3 regions of the Streptomyces sp. NPDC046197 genome follow, and region 1 is predicted to be linked to each of the others. Evidence: riboswitches for the same ligand, from Rfam matches in the RefSeq annotation. Region 1 holds a riboswitch; each other region holds the start of a gene.
What was found. A riboswitch is a leader RNA that binds a small molecule or an ion and turns the genes downstream of it on or off. The one in region 1 is predicted to bind cyclic di-AMP.

Region 1 (3,265 bases):
GCCGAGGAGACGGAAGTCGCGGCGGTCGGCGGTGGCCCGCATGACGTCCTGGAGCATGTCGCCGAGGACGCGGGTCGGTTCGTGCAGGGTCGCGCCGGGCTTGTCGACGTCCACCGCGTAGCGCTCCAGGGGCGGCAGGGGCAGTTCGCGCAGCAGGAGTCCGCCGTTGGCGTGTGGGTTGGCGCCCAGTCGGCGCACGCCCGGGGGGATGCAGGCCAGTACGGCGGGGCGCGGGGCGCCGTTGTCGTCGAACAGCTCCTCGGGCCGGTAGGAGCGCATCCACTGTTCCAACTGCCGCAGGTGCTCCGGGTTGTCCCGGACGGCGGCCAGCGGGACCTGGTGGGCGCGCCAGGTGCCCTCCACCGGCAGACCGTCGACCTCGGCCGGCCCGGTCCAGCCCTTCGGGGTGCGCAGCACGATCACCGGCCAGCGGGGCCGGTCGCCGCCGCTCCCCCCGCGCGCGGCGCGCTGGAACGCGGCGATCCGGTCCAGTGCGGTGTCCATGGCGTGCGCCATCGCGCGGTGGACGGCCGCCGGGTCGTCGCCCGTGACGTGGATCGGCTCGTGGCCGTAACCCCTCAGGAGGTCGTCGAGTTCGGCCTCCGGCAGGCGGGCCGGCACGGTCGGGTTGGCGATCTTGTAGCCGTTGAGGTGCAGGATCGGCAGGACCGCGCCGTCGTGGACCGGGTCGAGGAACTTGTTCGAGTGCCAGGAGGCGGCGAGCGGGCCGGTCTCCGCCTCGCCGTCACCGATCACACAGGCGACGAGCAGGTCCGGGTTGTCGAGGGCGGCGCCGTAGGCGTGCGAGAGCGAGTAGCCGAGCTCGCCGCCCTCGTGGATCGAACCCGGGGTCTCGGGAGCCACGTGGCTGGGCACCCCGCCGGGAAAGGAGAACTGCCTGAAGAGCCGGCCCATGCCGGCCGCGTCCCGCGTGATGTCCGGGTAGGTCTCGGTGTACGACCCCTCCAGCCAGGAGTTCGCCAGGACGGCCGGCCCCCCGTGCCCGGGGCCCCAGACGCACAGGGCGTCCAGGTCGCGGGCTTTGACGACACGGTTCAGGTGGGTGTGGACCAGGTTCAGGCCGGGTGATGTGCCCCAGTGGCCCAGCAGGCGCGGTTTGACGTGCTCAGGGCGCAGCGGTTCGGTCAGCAGGGGGTTGGCCATGAGATAGATCTGACCCACGGAGAGATAGTTCGCGGCGCGCCAGTGGGCGTCCAGGGTGGCGAGTTCCTCGTCCGTGAGTCCGGTGGGCGCCTGCTGCGTGTCGACGGACATCGGGCATCCTTCCGGTTCGGTGCAGCGGTCGGCTGGGGTTGCGTGCCGTGCACGACACCCACCCTCCGTCGCCCCGGCGGGTACCCGACAGGGCCGTTCGGGACACACCCCCGGGCCGAGCCGCCCGTGCGCGGCCGCGGCTCACAGCACCGGGTCCACCCGTACAGCGTGCGCCCGCCGACGAGCTCACGCCCGGTGGCCGGCTCCGGATGGATGCGCACGAAGACCTCTTCGGGTGACGGCACCCAGGGGGCGGGCCGACCCGCGCCGACCGCTCGTGCTCGCCCGGGTGGGACACCACCACGGCCCGGCCGGTGACGACGACGCTCCACCCCGCGCACGTGCCGGCAGACGCAGGCACATCGCCCTCGTGAAGGGCCCGGTACAAGAAGGTCACGAATACGTATCGGACATTTCGCGCTTCAATCTTCACACCAGGCACACACGTTCGCTAAGTTGACGTCCAGGCCGCACGATCGACTCCGGCGAACCCGCCGGATCGTGCGACCTCCGCCGAGTCCGGTGCGCCCCTACGGGCAGCCGGAGCCGGGGACCCACCGACATTGGGGTGAATCGGCCAACGGCCCACCAGGGCAACGGTCGTAGGGCACACCTTCCGGATCCGTCCGCCCGAACCCGACAGCTAACCCGGTAGGCGGTGTACGGAAGGAGTACGTCTTCCTTGGCGCCGGAACGACCTTCGCGCCCGGGAGGCACCAGCCTCCCCGGCACCCGCACCCCCGCCGTTGCGACCGCCGCGGACGACAGAGGACCCAGCCGCGCTGAGGTTCAGCAGCGAATCAGCAGCCTCTACGACCAGGCCGAGACCTCCACCGGGAACTACAACGCGACCCGGGCGATGAGCAGGGCGGGGCGCCCGCGCGCCAACTCCTCGCCCGGCAGGGCTTCCCGGGACGCCGACCCGCTTCTGGACAGTATCGCCAAACAGTGGTTCGACGGGGCACGCGCGCAGTTCGGGCCCAGCGTCCCGGCGGCCCTGCCCGCGGATCGCATGCCGAAACCGGCCAACTCCCGTCCTGCGGCGTCGGCAAGAGGCGCGATCGACGGTCCGGCCGGCCTCGGACGGGAAGCGAACCTCCCCGCACTGCTGGAGCTGACCGCCGGCCCCGATGCCGCGGTGACGACCGGAGCCCGGCCGGAGCTCACCGGGGGGCCCGGCGCCGCGCTCACGGCCGGTCCCGTGGCGGAGTTGCCCGCCCGCGCGCTGCCGGAACTGCCCGCCGTAACCCCGATGGAACCGACCGTCATCGCAACTCCGGCGGAAACGACCGCCGGAGCACCGGCGGAACTGCCCGCCCGCACCATGTCGGTGCCGCTGCCCACCCCTCCGGAGACGCAGCTGGAAACCGTCAGGGCCCTGCCGGCCACGGTCGCCCGGCCCCGGCAGCCGGCGTGGTGGTCCTCCAAGGAGCGGCTCCAGCGGAAGGTGGCCCAGGCACGCGAGTTGCTGGCCCGGCACGCCGCCCAGCACAGCGCGCCGCCCGTCCAGGCGGCGCCCGTCCCGGCTGCGGCCGCTCCGGCGACCGCACCCTGGCCCACCTCCGAGGAGTCCTGGCCGAGCCCTTACCCGGGACCGGAACAAGTGCTCCAGCAGTCGGCGGAGTTCGTCCCGGCACTGCCGGTCGACGTGGGCGGCACGGCCCTGGGTGCCGACATCGCCCCCGCCCCGGAACAGGCCGTCACCACACCGTCGTTCGCCGCCCCGGCTGCCCCGCCCGTCGCGGAGGCGGTCCCCGTCGGCGAACCGATGGGCTCGGCCTACGAGAGGAAGGCGGCGAAGGCGCTCGACTTCGCGCGGGCGCAGATCGGCAGGCCGTGCGTGTGGGGCGCCACAGGACCGGACTCCTACGACTGCTCCAGCCTCACCCAGGCCGCCTGGCGAACGGCCGGCGTCGCCCTCCCGCGCACCGCGTACGAGCAGTCCGCCTCGGGCACCGCGATCTCCCTCGCCGAGCTGCGGGCCGGGGAC
Region 2 (3,265 bases), on a different contig from region 1:
TGTGGGTCGTCGAGCGGCCGTCGCTCCAGCTTCACCCAGGAGTGCGCCGCGCACGACCCGGACATTTCCGACAGCCGCCGGTCCGACATCCCGAGCGGTGCGTACATCCTGTACATTTTTTACAGAAGGTCAGTCCGCCGGAGACGGCCCTGCCGCACAGAGGGGTGTGCCATGACCCGACCGTCCGCCCGCCATGTCCTGCCCGAGTTCACCGAGCGCACGAGCGCCGGTTTCCGGACGCTGGATCCGTACGCGAAGCTGCTGGAGGAGCGGATCGTCCTTCTCGGCACCCGGATCGACGACACCTCGGCGAACGATGTGATGGCGCAGTTCCTGCACCTGGAGCACCGGGACCCCGACCGCACCATCTCGCTGTACATCAACTCCCCGGGCGGCTCCTTCAGCGCGACGGCGGCGATCTACGACACGATGCGGTTCGTCGGCTGCGACGTGGAGACGGTCTGCCTGGGGCAGGCGGCCGCCTCCGCGGCGGTGCTGCTCGCCGCGGGTACGCCGGGCAAGCGGTTCGCGCTGCCGGGCGCCCGCGTGCTGCTCGACCAGCCCGCGCTGTCCGAGACCGTGGAGGGACGGGCGTCCGACCTCGTCATCAGGGCGGAGGAGCTGGTGCGCGTGCGGGCCCGCCTGGAGGAGATGCTCGTACGGCACACCGGCCGGCCCCGGGACCAGGTGCGGGCCGACCTGGAGCGGGAGACCATCCTGGACGCGCGGGGCGCTCTGGAGTACGGGCTGGTGGACCGGATCGTCTCCAGCCGCAGGACGCCCGGCACCACTTCGGACCCGAGGTGAGGCGCCGATGCTGCCTCCGGAACTGCCGCCGCTGCCGGCGCTGACCCGCGCCGAGGCCGACTTGATCGACCGTTACCTGGAGGTGGTGGACCTGCTGGGACGCATCAACCCGGCCCGGCACGAGGACACCTACCGGGGCCTGAGGGCCGCTCAGGCACTCGTCGGCAAGGCGGCCGAGCTGCGCGCGGCGCTCGCGCTGATGCACCAGCGCGGAGAGAACGAACTGCACGCCGCGACGCTGGCGCGCGCGCTGCGCGTGCTCGACGGCGAGCGGCGCACGCGCCGCGTCACATTGCCCCCCGACGGCGGCAGTTGACGCATCGTCCGGGCGTCCCCGTCCCCGGCGCTGACAGGGCGTCCGCTGCGGCGTCGAAACGGACCAAATGACGTACGGCCTTTCGGCGTAGACGCAGACCCTTTTTCGGGGGTGCTCCAGTTGCGCAACGCGCGTGGCCAAATGGCGGAATGAGCTGTTCCGGCGCTGGTCCGGGGCTCGTCGGGAGACGCGACGGCCGTTCGAGGGCGCGGGTGTCCACCCGAACGGGTGAGTGGTGAGTAACAACACAAACCCCCGGTTCCGTTGGGTTTTTCGGACATGCGTAGGTGAAGATCCGTGTCTGACGACAAGCCCCCGCCACAGCGGCGGGGCGGTCCGGGCGGACGCCGAGTCCTGCCGCCGCCCGGATGACCGGTCGACAGGAGTGGATCGGCAGGAGTGGAGGACCCAAGCACGACGGGTCGCCGGAACGGTCACGCCATGACCGGGCCGAGCAGCCCTTGGGGTGAAGCCGCGGCAACGCGGCCGGGCAACTTCGCCAGCCCGAATCCGACAGGTCATCCTTCACAGGCGGCTGACGAAGGGTTGCGCATGACTGCGCTCAATCGTGTCCCGTCGCTGATGGCCCGGGCCGGTACGGCCTCGGCCCTGACCATCGCCGCCGTGGGTGGCTCGATCGTGGTCCCGGGCGCCGCGTCCGACGCCTCGGCCGCCACGCTGGCGACGAGGGCGCTCCAGATCGCGGCGTCCAAGAAGGGTTCCCCCTACCAGTGGGGGGCGGCGGGCCCGCGGCGTTTCGACTGCTCCGGGCTCACGCTGTACTCGTTCAAGAAGGCGGGCAAGACCCTGCCCCGTACGGCGGCCGGTCAGTACAACAAGACCCGTCACATCTCGGCGAGCAGCCGTCAGGCCGGGGACCTGGTGTTCTTCCACTCCGGCTCGTACGTCTACCACGTCGGCATCTACGCGGGTGGCGGCAGGATCTGGCACGCTCCGAAGACCGGGGACGTGGTGAAGCTGCAGAAGATCTGGACCAGGAGCGTCTGGTACGGCCGGGTCAGCTGACCACCTGGGGGTGGTGGTGGCGTCCTGACGCGCCGCCACCGCCCTCGGGTTGCCGTACTGCGCCGTGCGGCGGCCCACGCGCCCACCGCGCCGCCGGCGCATGCGTGGGCGGCCGGGCGGCCCGGCTCCGGGCTGACGTGCGCCCTACGGTTCCTGCTGGCCCGCGGCCGTGACCGGCCGGGCCGGCACCGTCCACGGAAGTTCGATGCAGACGGTCTTGCCGCCCTCGCGGGTGGGGCGCACCGTCATCCTGCCGCCGCACTCGGCGGTGAGCCACCGGATGATCACCATGCCCCGGCCGTTGTCCTGCTGGACGGCGGCCGGCAGTCGTTTCGGGAACCGCGGATGGCTGTCCGTGACCCCGATGTGCAGCTGTTCGTCACGGTCGAGCACGAGATCCACCGTGAAGGTGGGTGACTGCCCGAAGGTGTGCTGCACGGCGTTGGTGGCGAGTTCGGAGACGATGAGCCGGATGGTGTCGGCGGCGTCCGTGTCCGACGACAGGCCCCACTCCGCCAGGGTGCCCACCACGTAGCCGCGGGCCGCGGCGACCGAGGCCGGATCGCTCGGCAGAGTGACGGATGCTTCCAGATGGTCTGCCATGGCGACGTCGTCCCTTTCCCACGGGACCGCAGTCCGACACGGAGCGGATGGTTCGAGTACGGTCCCGGACTGGTGCTTCGTCGTCAGACTGCCATTACCGCGTCTGTCACGGGTGGCGATCCACCAAGATGTGCATATATCTGTCGCTCGAAGCGGTGAACTCTGCGACGGCAGAGCGTATTTGGGCGGCCCGGAAGGAGTAGGGAGTAAGCCCATGCAGCACGGAACCTCGGTGCGCCGCCGGAAACTCGGCTCCGAACTGCGCGCGCTGCGCACCGGTGCGGGTCTCACCAGTGGTGAGGCGGCCCGGCTCGTGGGTTGGCACCAGTCGAAAGTCAGCCGGATCGAGACCGGCGCCAGCGGCGTGAAACCAGCCGATGTGCGCTTACTCCTGGACGCCTACGCGGTCGAGGACTCCCATCTGCGCGACCTGCTCACCGTGCTGGCGGGCTCCGACGACGGCGGCCGTCACCACTGGTGGCACGCCTACCGCGGCGTACTGCCGCCCACCTA
Region 3 (3,265 bases), on a different contig from region 1:
AACGCTGCTGCGCGGCGACGACACCCTGTCCGACCGGTCCCTCGCCGCGCTCGCCCGGGTGGCGGCGGCCGGCGCCCGGCATCTGGTGGTGACCGGGCGGCCGGTGCCGCGGGTGCGCCCGCTGCTCGACGACCTGGGTACCGCCGGGCTCGCCGTGTGCGGGCAGGGCGCGCAGCTCTACGACGCCGGGGTGCACCGGCTGCTGTGGTCGGTCACCCTGGACCGGGAACTGGCCGAGACCGCGCTCGGCAAGATCGAGGCCGAGGTCGGGCAGGTGTATGCCGCAGTCGACCAGGACGGCGTGGACGGGCTGACGCTCATCGAGCCCGGGTACCTCATGCCGCACCCGACCCTGCCCGCGGTGCGGGTCGAGCGGCGCGACGACCTGTGGTGCGCGCCCATCAGCAAGGTGCTGCTGCGCCATCCCACGCTGTCCGACGACGAACTGGCGGCGGCGGCCCGGAGCGTGGTCGGTTCCCTCGCGACGGTCACCATGTCGGGGCCGGGGACGGTCGAGCTCCAGCCCTGCGGCATCAACAAGGCGACCGGGCTGGCGCTGGCCGCCGAACATCTGGGGCTCCGCCGCGAACACGCCCTGGCCTTCGGCGACATGCCGAACGACATCCCCATGTTCCAGTGGGCCGCCCGCGGCGTCGCCATGGCGAACGCGCATCCCGAGCTCAAGGCGGTGGCCGACGAGGTCACCTTGTCGAACGAGGACGACGGCATCGCCGTCGTCCTCGACCGACTGTTGCCGGGGCACTAGGCACCGGAGGGTGTCAGGGGGCCCTCGGGCAGCGCCGGGGAGCGTCAGGGAACGTCAGCGGGCGCACGGCTGCCGCGCGCCCGCCGGATCTCAATGTCAGTACGCGCCGTGGACGTTGTCTATCGAGCCGTACCGGGCGGCCGCGTAGTTGCAGGCTGCCGTGATGTTCGCGACCGGGTCGTAGATGTCGTAGGACGTGCCGGAGACGTGGTACGCCCGGAACGTCGGGTCGATGACCTGGAGCAGACCCTTGGACGGGATGCCCTTGGCCGCGTTCGAGTCCCACAGGTTGATGGCCAGCGGGTTGCCCGACGACTCGCGCATGACGTTGCGGTAGATGCCGTTGTACGTGCCCGGGATGCCCTTGTGCGCCATGAGCGCGAGCGACGCGCGGATCCAGCCGTCGAGGTTGTTCGGGTACCCGACCGTGGCGACGGCCTTGACGGACGTCGTGGGGGCCGCGGAGGCGGTGGTCGCGCCGACGAGCGGCAGGGCGAGAACGGCCGCACCGGTGCCGACGACGGCCAGGGTGCGGGCGGGGCGGGCGGTGCGGAAACGGCGGAGCAGACCCTTTGCGGGCATGGTTGATTCCTCTCCGTCGCCTGCGAGGTGAGCTGTCGGGTTCGGGCTGGGAGGTGCCCGGCCGTGCCCCTGAGGGCACCGGCTTCACCCCGAGCCGTTCCGGCACGGCGTACGACGGTTACGTACGACGCCGGCCCGGCGACTTACCTGGGTCCCCCGCTCCTGCCATGCGTGGTTCGGTCGATGGGTTCCCGGGCGGCGGCAGGATTCGGCGTCCGCCCGACGGCCGGGAACGTATGCGAGAGCACATGTCCGAAACAAGTAGCCGATTCACACATCGTCCTAGTTGACCTTGATGTGAGGCGTATGAGGAGATTGATCCTTTGCGAATGTCAAGGGTCAACTGGCGTGTGGAGAAAGGGGAAACGGGGATAAGCGGGGGAGGCGGCGTCGTGGGGCCGACGTGACCCAATTCACGGTTTGGTGGCTGAAGTGCATATGCGGCTAAGGGGAATTGGCGCCTCAATAAGGGTAAATCGGGCAATCCGGGAGCGGCGTGTGAGGGCTGTCACTTTCGGGGGTGTGCAGGCGCACCGAAGCCGGGCCGGCCCGCTCGGAGGAGGGCCCGGGGTCGAGCGCAGAGGGCCGAGGGCGGAGGTGCGCCGGGGTGGGCATGTCTCAAGGGGGTGGGGGTGGAGGTCCCGGCGAAGGTCGACGCCGCAGCTTCGGCACCGGTGGTCGAAGCCGGTGGTCGAAGCCGGTGGTCGGAGGCGGGTCGGAGTATCGGTTGCCGGGCATCGGGCACCGGGCGCCGGGTGCTGGTTGCGCGCGGATCGTGCGGCGTGTCGTGGCGGTGAGCGCCACCGTGGTCCGTTCGGATGTCGTCCGTGGGCGAGGGTGGCGCAGTGGCGTCGATCCGGTGACGAAGACGGATGAACGAGGTAAGAGGGGTAAGTCGACAAATATCTGTTCTTATTGGTTGATCAAAAACATACCGGGCGTGATCCGATACCGCCTGGCCTGTATGGGTGGGCGCTATCGGTGATCGAAACGTGACCGGATACGCTGACTTGAGTGTTGGCAGCGACCTATCGACAAACCGTGTAGTACCCAGCAGACACCAGCAGACAGGAGACCCCTCGTGACCGTCGTCGGGCCGTTCGGGCTGAGCGTGCGGGACCAGGCTCTCGAAGCCGATGTCCAGGCCGGGTTGGCGGCTGTCGAGGAAGGGTTGCTCGAAGCCACGAAGAGCGAGGTCCCCTTCATCACGGAGGCCGCCCAGCACCTCGTGCGGGCGGGCGGGAAGCGATTCAGGCCGCTGCTCGTGATGCTCGCGGCGCAGTTCGGAGACCCGTATGCGCCGGGGATCGTACCGTCGGCCGTGGTGGTGGAGCTGACCCATCTCGCGACGCTGTACCACGACGACGTGATGGACGAGGCCGCGGTGCGGCGTGGGGTGGCCAGCGCGAACACCCGCTGGGGGAACTCGGTCGCGGTCCTCACCGGCGACTTCCTGTTCGCCCGGGCCTCGCAGATCCTCGCCGACCTCGGCCCGGAGGCGGTGCGCGTGCAGGCCGTGGCGTTCGAGCGGCTGGTCACCGGGCAGATTCTGGAGACGGCGGGGCCGCAGGACGGGCGGGACCCGGTCGACCACTACCTGGACGTGCTGGGCGGCAAGACGGGCTCGCTGGTGGCCGTGTCCTGCCGGTTCGGGGCGATGATGTCCGGCGCCGACGAGACGGTCGTGGACGTGCTCACCCAGTACGGGGAGCGGCTGGGAGTCGCCTTCCAGCTGGCGGACGACGTGCTGGACATCGCGTCGGACTCGCACGAGTCCGGGAAGACGCCGGGAACGGATCTCCGGGAGGGGATCGCGACGCTTCCGGTGCTGCGGCTGCGGGAACGCGCGGCACGGCTGGGCCTGGCCGAGGACGTCGCGCTGTGCGAGCTGCTCGACTCCGACCTGAGCGACGACGC

Region 2: another riboswitch for cyclic di-AMP. It lies ahead of AB0A61_RS07610 (C40 family peptidase); the one in region 1 lies ahead of AB0A61_RS18730 (NlpC/P60 family protein).
Region 3: another riboswitch for cyclic di-AMP. It lies ahead of AB0A61_RS03315 (transglycosylase SLT domain-containing protein); the one in region 1 lies ahead of AB0A61_RS18730 (NlpC/P60 family protein).

The regions. Positions count from the first base shown of each region.
Region 1 covers NZ_JBEYZY010000012.1:78,705-81,969, reverse strand. The annotation lists gene AB0A61_RS18740 (phosphoketolase family protein) at 1-1,275, opposite strand, end outside; partial or broken gene AB0A61_RS18735 (pyridoxamine 5'-phosphate oxidase family protein) at 1,434-1,624, opposite strand; cyclic di-AMP (ydaO/yuaA leader) riboswitch at 1,777-1,949, shown strand; gene AB0A61_RS18730 (NlpC/P60 family protein) at 1,958-3,265, shown strand, end outside.
Region 2 covers NZ_JBEYZY010000004.1:118,479-121,743, reverse strand. The annotation lists gene AB0A61_RS07620 (ATP-dependent Clp protease proteolytic subunit) at 172-807, shown strand; gene AB0A61_RS07615 (hypothetical protein) at 815-1,123, shown strand; cyclic di-AMP (ydaO/yuaA leader) riboswitch at 1,459-1,672, shown strand; gene AB0A61_RS07610 (C40 family peptidase) at 1,676-2,149, shown strand; gene AB0A61_RS07605 (ATP-binding protein) at 2,294-2,752, opposite strand; gene AB0A61_RS07600 (helix-turn-helix transcriptional regulator) at 2,967-3,265, shown strand, end outside.
Region 3 covers NZ_JBEYZY010000002.1:137,209-140,473, forward strand. The annotation lists gene AB0A61_RS03310 (HAD family hydrolase) at 1-766, shown strand, start outside; gene AB0A61_RS03315 (transglycosylase SLT domain-containing protein) at 863-1,348, opposite strand; cyclic di-AMP (ydaO/yuaA leader) riboswitch at 1,351-1,540, opposite strand; gene AB0A61_RS03320 (polyprenyl synthetase family protein) at 2,430-3,265, shown strand, end outside.